DNA from 2 places in the Actinomadura formosensis genome. Region 2 is predicted to be linked to the other one. Evidence: predicted binding sites of a transcription regulator. Region 2 holds the regulator's gene; the other holds the start of a gene.

Region 1 (3,409 bases), 2.8 Mb from region 2:
TGTCGTGCCGCTGATGACGTTCTTCGTCGAACACAAGATCGTCCGTGAGGTGCGCGCGCTGCCGCCGGCCAAGGCCGAAGCGAACGCCTGACCCCACCCCGGGGGCTGGCACATCACCTTCCTTCCGGCGTAACGTTTGACTCAGTCAAACGTAGGAGGCAGGGCATGGAGGTGACCCAGGAGGACGTCGGCACGGTCCGCGCGTTCAACCGCTTCTACACCGGCGTCATCGGGGTGCTCGGCGAGGGGCTCGTCCGGTCGCCCTACTCCCTCACCGAAGCGCGGGTGATCTTCGAACTGGCCCAGCGGACGGACACCGAGGTCCTCGCCCTGCGCCGCGCGCTCGGTCTGGACGCCGGCTACCTCAGCCGGATGCTGGCCCGCTTCGAGGCCGACGGCCTCGTCGTCCGCGAGCGCGCCGCCGGTGACGCCCGCCGCCAGATCGTCCGGCTGACGCCGCGGGGCCGCGAGGTGTTCGCCATGCTGGACGAGCGGACCGTCGCCGAGATCCGCGGCCTGCTGGACGGGCTGGCTCCCGGTGACCGCCGCCGGCTGCTCGCCGCGATGCGCGCGATCCACGCCGTTCTCGGCGACCGCCCGCGCTCGGACGGTGTCGTGCTGCGCCCGCTGCGTCCCGGCGACCTCGGCTGGGTGGTGGAGCGCAACGGCGCCCTCTACGACGCGGAATGCGGCTGGGACCGCACTTACGAGGCGCTGGTCGCCTCGGTCGTCGCCGGCTACGTCCGCGACCACGACCCGGAGCGGGAGAACGCGTGGATCGCCGAGTCGGACGGCGTCCGGGTGGGCGGTGTGTTCTGCGTCAAGCGGGAGGACGGCGTCGCCCAGCTCCGGCTGCTGCACGTCGAGCCGGACGCCCGCGGCATGGGGGCGGGGGCCGCGCTGGTCGACGCGTGCGTCCGGTTCGCGGCCGAGGCCGGCTACCGCGAGATCATGCTGTGGACGACGGCGCTGCAGCGTCCGGCGCACCGCCTCTACGAGCGGGCCGGGTTCGTCCTCGACGAGGAGGAGCCCCCGGCCGAGATGTTCGGGGACGTGGTGCACGGCCAGGTCTGGCGCAGGAAGCTGTGAACCGAGGCCCGTGGAGGGTGTCGCTCTTCCACGGGCCTCAGTTTCGCAGCGATCCCTTACTGCGTTGGCGGCCGGGACGGGGGTCGGACGAAGTTCCGGCCGCCTGTGCCTACCGGCGTGACGCCGGTTGTTGTGAGGGCTGATTCCCACCTCCCCTCCGGTCCGGCCGGGCGGGGGTGTGACGGCCCGCCCGGCGAGGGGGGAGAAACGCCACGGGGGCGGGGGGCGCCGGGGCCCGGGGGAGGCCGATGCGCGGGGCCGGTCCGGTACGGCCGAGGGCCCGAGGTGTGTCGCGGCGCGCCGCCGCCCCGGTACCCGCTGGGGGACGGGGTCCGCCGGGGCGGAGCGCGCCGCGAACGTCCTCGGCCGTACGGACCGGGCCGCGTGGGGAGAGGGAGACGAGAACAGGCGGGGCCTCGTGCTCGGTGCGTTCTGTGCGCCGCATCCGGCCCCTCCTACGTTTCCGGCCCGGGACTTTGCCGCCCCGAGAACCCTTCGTTCACCCTGAGTCACGAACTCGTTGCTTTAGGTACCCTTCCGTCATGCGCATGTAAACGCGTTCCGAGTAAAGAATCAAGATCGCGAAGCGGCCTTTACCTGCGCATTGCCCGCCCGGCCCGCCGAACCGGGGAACGGGCGCCGGCGGCCGGCCATCCGCGCGCGGCAGGCGGCTTCGTCCGCGGAACCGGCGGTGGCGGGTGATCGCTGAGAGCGAACGTTGCTGCGGAAACAAAGTTGTGCTCCGTTTTCTTGAGTGTGTATGACTCAACTTGAGGTTGGGTCTGCGAACGGACTTGGAGCTGAGCATGAGCGAAACCCTGACGCTGCCGGTGCTGCCCCTGGAGGACGGGGTCGTTCTGCCCGGCATGGTGGTCCCCCTGGACCTCTCCGGGAACGGCGAGGTGCGGGCGGCCATCGAGGCCGCGCGGGCGGTGGCCGAATCCACGGGCCCGGGCATCCGGCCGGCCGGCAAGCCGCGGGTGCTGCTGGTGCCCAGGCTGAACGGGCGGTACGCCGGCGTCGGCACGCTCGGCGTGATCGAGCAGGAGGGACGGCTGCCCGGCGGGGAGCCGGGCGCGGTCGTCCGCGGCGTGTCGCGGGTGCGGATCGGCACCGGGACCACGGGGCCGGGCGCGGCGCTGTGGGTCGAGGGGACCGTGATCGAGGCGCCGCCGGCGTCCGGGCGGGCCCAGGAACTGGCCAAGGAGTACAAGGGCCTGGTCAGCGCGATCCTGCAGAAGCGCGGCGCGTGGCAGGTCGTGGACGTGGTGCAGCAGATCGACGACCCGTCCACGCTGGCCGACAACGCCGGATACGCCCCGTACCTGACGGACGAGCAGAAGATCGAGGTCCTGGAGACCGTCGACGTGGTGGAGCGGCTCACCCTGCTGATCGGGTGGACGCGTGACCACCTGGCCGAGCTGGACGTGGCGGAGACGATCCGCAAGGACGTCCAGGAGGGCATGGAGAAGACGCAGCGGGAGTTCCTGCTGCGGCAGCAGCAGGAGGCCATCCGCAAGGAGCTGGCCGAGCTGAACGGCGACCCCGCCGACGAGGAGGACGACTACCGGGCCCGGATCGAGGCCGCGAACCTCCCGGAGAAGGTGCGCGAGGCGGCGCTGAAGGAGGTCGACAAGCTGGAGCGGTCGTCCGACGCCTCGCCGGAGGGCGGCTGGATCCGCACGTGGCTCGACACGGTCCTCGACATCCCGTGGAACGACCGGACCGAGGACGCCTACGACATCGCGGGCGCCAGGGAGATCCTGGACGCCGACCACGCCGGGCTCGATGACGTGAAGGAACGCATCATCGAGTACCTGGCCGTCCGGAAGCGGCGTGAGGACCGCGGCCTGGGCGTCGTGGGCGGACGCCGTAGCGGTGCGGTGCTCGCGCTGACCGGTCCTCCTGGCGTGGGCAAGACCTCGCTTGGCGAATCGGTCGCGCGGGCCATGGGACGCGAGTTCGTCCGTGTCGCCCTGGGCGGCGTCAGGGACGAGGCCGAAATCCGGGGGCACCGCCGTACCTACGTGGGCGCCCTCCCCGGACGCATCGTCCGTGCCATCCGGGAGGCCGGTTCGATGAACCCGGTCGTCCTGCTGGACGAGGTCGACAAGGTCGGTGCCGACTACAGGGGCGACCCGACGGCGGCGCTGCTGGAGGTCCTCGACCCCGAGCAGAACCACACCTTCCGGGACCACTACCTGGAGGTGGAGCTCGACCTCAGCGACGTGCTGTTCCTCGCCACGGCGAACGTGGTGGAGGCCATCCCCGGGCCGCTGCTCGACCGGATGGAGCTGGTGGAGCTGGACGGCTACACCGA
Region 2 (3,409 bases):
CTGCTCCTGCTTGTCGGCGAGGTCCCCGCGCAGCCGGTCGAGCCGCTGCCGGGACGCCTCGTCGGTCTCCTTGGCGAGGTTCAGCTCCTCCATCTTCAGCCGGTCCACCGCGCGCTGCAGCTCGTCGATCTCCACCGGACGGGAGTCGATCTCCATGCGCAGCCGGGACGCGGCCTCGTCCACCAGGTCGATCGCCTTGTCCGGCAGGTACCGGGAGGTGATGTAGCGGTCGGACAGGGTCGCCGCCGCGACCAGCGCCGAGTCGTTGATCTGCACCTTGTGGTGCGCCTCGTAGCGGCCCTTCAGCCCGCGCAGGATGGCGATCGAGTCCTCCACCGAGGGCTCGCCGACGAACACCTGCTGGAAGCGGCGCTCCAGGGCCGGGTCCTTCTCGATGCGCTCCCGGTACTCGTCCAGCGTCGTCGCGCCGATCATCCGCAGCTCGCCGCGGGCCAGCATCGGCTTCAGCATGTTGCCGGCGTCCATCGCGCCCTCGGCCGCGCCCGCCCCGACGACGGTGTGCAGCTCGTCGATGAACGTGACGATCTGCCCTTCGCTCTCCTTGATCTCGTTCAGGACGGCCTTCAGCCGCTCCTCGAACTCGCCGCGGTACTTCGCGCCCGCGACCATCGCGCCGAGGTCCAGCGAGACGAGCCGCTTGCCGCGCAGCGACTCGGGGACGTCCCCCGCGACGATCCGCTGCGCCAGGCCCTCGACGACCGCGGTCTTGCCGACGCCGGGCTCACCGATCAGCACCGGGTTGTTCTTCGTCCGGCGCGACAGCACCTGGACGACCCGGCGGATCTCCGCGTCCCGGCCGATGACCGGGTCGAGCCGGCCGTCGCGGGCCGCCGCCGTCAGGTCGACGCCGTACTTCTCCAGCGACTGGTAGGTGCCCTCCGGGTTCTCGCTGGTGACGCGGGCGTGCCCGCGCACCTTCTCGAACGCCTCCAGCAGCGCCTGCGGCGTCGCGCCGAACTCCTTCAGCAGGCCCGCCGCCGGGCCGCCGTCCGCGGCCAGCCCGACCAGCAGATGCTCGGTCGAGACGTACTCGTCCTCCAGCTGCTTGGCCCGGTTCGCCGCCGTGTTGATCGACCGCTGCAACTGCCCGGAGATCCGCGGCGTCGCCACCGTCGAGCCCTGCGCCTTCGGCATCGCGGCGAGCTGCTCCTCGGCCCGCCGCCGGATCTGGTTCCAGTCGGCGCCGACCGCCTCCAGCAGCGGCACCGCCGTTCCCTCCGGCAGCGCGATCAGCGCCACCAGCAGATGCTGCGGCTCCACCTCGGGGTGCCCCTCGGCCGCCGCCCTGCGGACCGCGACCGACACCGCCTCCTGGCTCTTCTGCGTCAGTTTGTAGTCCATTGTCCCGTCCCCGTGCTCTGTTCCTTCTGGGGGGACGACTCCCAGCCCCCCGGACAACTGCTTTTAGTGCTCAGTCCCGATTGCGCTCATGCCAGACCACGATGCTCGAATGCCTGATCGGCACCAGGTCGGAGCCGGGAGTGCCGGGCTCCCCGTGCCGCCGCTGCTGCGCCAGCCGCGCCGCGACCGCCCGGGTCGATTCGAGTTCGTTGGCGAGATCCTCCAGCGCCGCGTGCGCCTTCGCGAGCTCCTCGCGGAGCCGCACGTTGTCGCGCTGCAGCTCCAGGATGTACTTGATGCCGGAAAGGTTGATGCCCTCCTCCTGCGAGAGCCGCTGGATCTCGCGGAGCATCACGATGTCGCGCATCGAGTAGCGGCGTCCCCGCCCCGCCGTCCGGCCGGGGGAGACCAGGCCCATCCGGTCGTACGTCCGCAGCGTCTGCGGATGCAGCCCCGACAGCTGCGCCGCCACCGAGATCACGTAGACCGGAGTGTCGTCACCGAACGGATCCATGAAGCTCACTCCTGCCTGGCCTGCTGGAGGAGGTCGGCGCGCAGGTCCTCACCGCCGCCCGCCTCGCGGAGCGCGGCCAGGGCCTCCCGCGACCGCTCGTCCAGCTTCTGCGGGACGTGGACGTCGACGGTGACGAGCAGGTCGCCCTTCGTCCCGTCCCGCCGGGTCGCGCCGCGCCCCTTCACCCGGAACTTGCGGCCGTTGGGCGTGCCCTCCGGCAGCTTCAGGGTGACCGGCTGCCCCTGGAACGTCGGCACCCTGATCTCGGCGCCGAGCGCCGCCTCGGGGAACGTCACCGGGACGGTCAGCGTCAGGTTGTCGCCGCTGCGCCCGAACACCTTGTGCGGCAGCACCTTGATGTTCACGTACAGGTCACCGGCCGGGCCGCCGTTCTCGCCCGGCGCGCCCTTGCCCTTGAGCCTGATCTTCTGCCCGTCCGCGACGCCCGCCGGGATGCGGGCCTGGATCGTCCGGGTGCCGGTCGCGCGGCCGCTGCCGTGGCAGACCAGGCACGGGTCGTCCACGACGAGGCCCCGGCCGTGGCACTCCTTGCACGGCTCCTGGAAGCCGAAGTTGCCGAGGTTGCGGGTCTCGTGCCCGGTGCCCTCGCAGTTCGGGCACACCCGCGGCACGGTGCCGGCCTTCGCGCCCGTCCCGCGGCAGCTGTTGCAGGCCGCCTCGCTGGTCAGCTTGATCGGGACGGTCACGCCGTTCATCGCGCGGCCGAACGACAGCGTCACCTCGGTCTCGACGTCGGCGCCGCGCCGGGCGCGCCGCGTGCCCGCCGTGCGGGTGCCGCCGCCGCCCCGGCCGAACAGGCCGCCGAACAGGTCGCCGATCCGCTCCCCCGCGCCGGTCGTCGTCCCGCTCGGATGGCCGAACAGGTCACCGAGGTCGAACCCGAACCCGCCGCCCTGCTGGCCGCGGAACCCGCCCGGCATCGACCGGACGGTGTCGTACTCCTTGCGGCGCTTCTCGTCGGACAGCACGTCGTAGGCCTCGGAGACCTCCTTGAAGCGCTCCTCGGCCGCCGCGTCCCCCTTGTTGGCGTCCGGGTGGTACTTGCGCGCCAGCTTCCGGTAGGACTTCTTGATCTCCTCCTGCGAGGCCGTCTTCGCGACACCGAGGACCTTGTAGTAGTCCTTTTCCAGGTAGTCCTTGGTGCTCACGGCGCCCCGCCTTCTGCTATCGCCACTTGCCACATGCCTTCACGCCCCGTCCGGGGCCCGCCCCGAAGGACGGGCCCCGAAGGGGATCATTCCCCGTCGTCGCCGGCTTGTTCGCCCGCCTGGTCGCCGGGCTCTTCGGCACCGTCGTCCGGGGCGGGGTCGGCCACCGCGACGCGCGCGGGCCGCAGGATCCGCTCGCCGATGCGGTAGCCGGGCTGCAGGACGTCCACGACACTCGTCTCGGTCACATCCGCCGAGAGGGAGTGCATGAGCGCCTCGTGCACGGTCGGGTCGAAGGGCTCGCCCTTCTCGCCGTACCGTTCCAGGCCGAGCTTGCCGGTGACCGCCTCCAGGCTCTCCGCGA

What was found. Region 2 encodes HspR, which represses chaperone genes until heat shock. Its sites were predicted from a motif close to ANTTGAGTCNNNNNGACTCAANT; they were not measured.
Region 1: a site for HspR is predicted at 1,838-1,860, ahead of lon (endopeptidase La). Genes of this name have one in related genera too.

What each region holds. Positions count from the first base shown of each region.
Region 1 is NZ_CP192011.1:4,699,810-4,703,218, reverse strand. It holds gene ACQP1N_RS22205 (DUF3817 domain-containing protein) at 1-91, shown strand, start outside; gene ACQP1N_RS22200 (bifunctional helix-turn-helix transcriptional regulator/GNAT family N-acetyltransferase) at 166-1,089, shown strand; gene lon (endopeptidase La) at 1,896-3,409, shown strand, end outside.
Region 2 is NZ_CP192011.1:250,034-253,442, forward strand. It holds gene clpB (ATP-dependent chaperone ClpB) at 1-1,362, opposite strand, end outside; gene ACQP1N_RS01195 (heat shock protein transcriptional repressor HspR) at 1,433-1,876, opposite strand; gene dnaJ (molecular chaperone DnaJ) at 1,882-3,045, opposite strand; gene grpE (nucleotide exchange factor GrpE) at 3,132-3,409, opposite strand, start outside.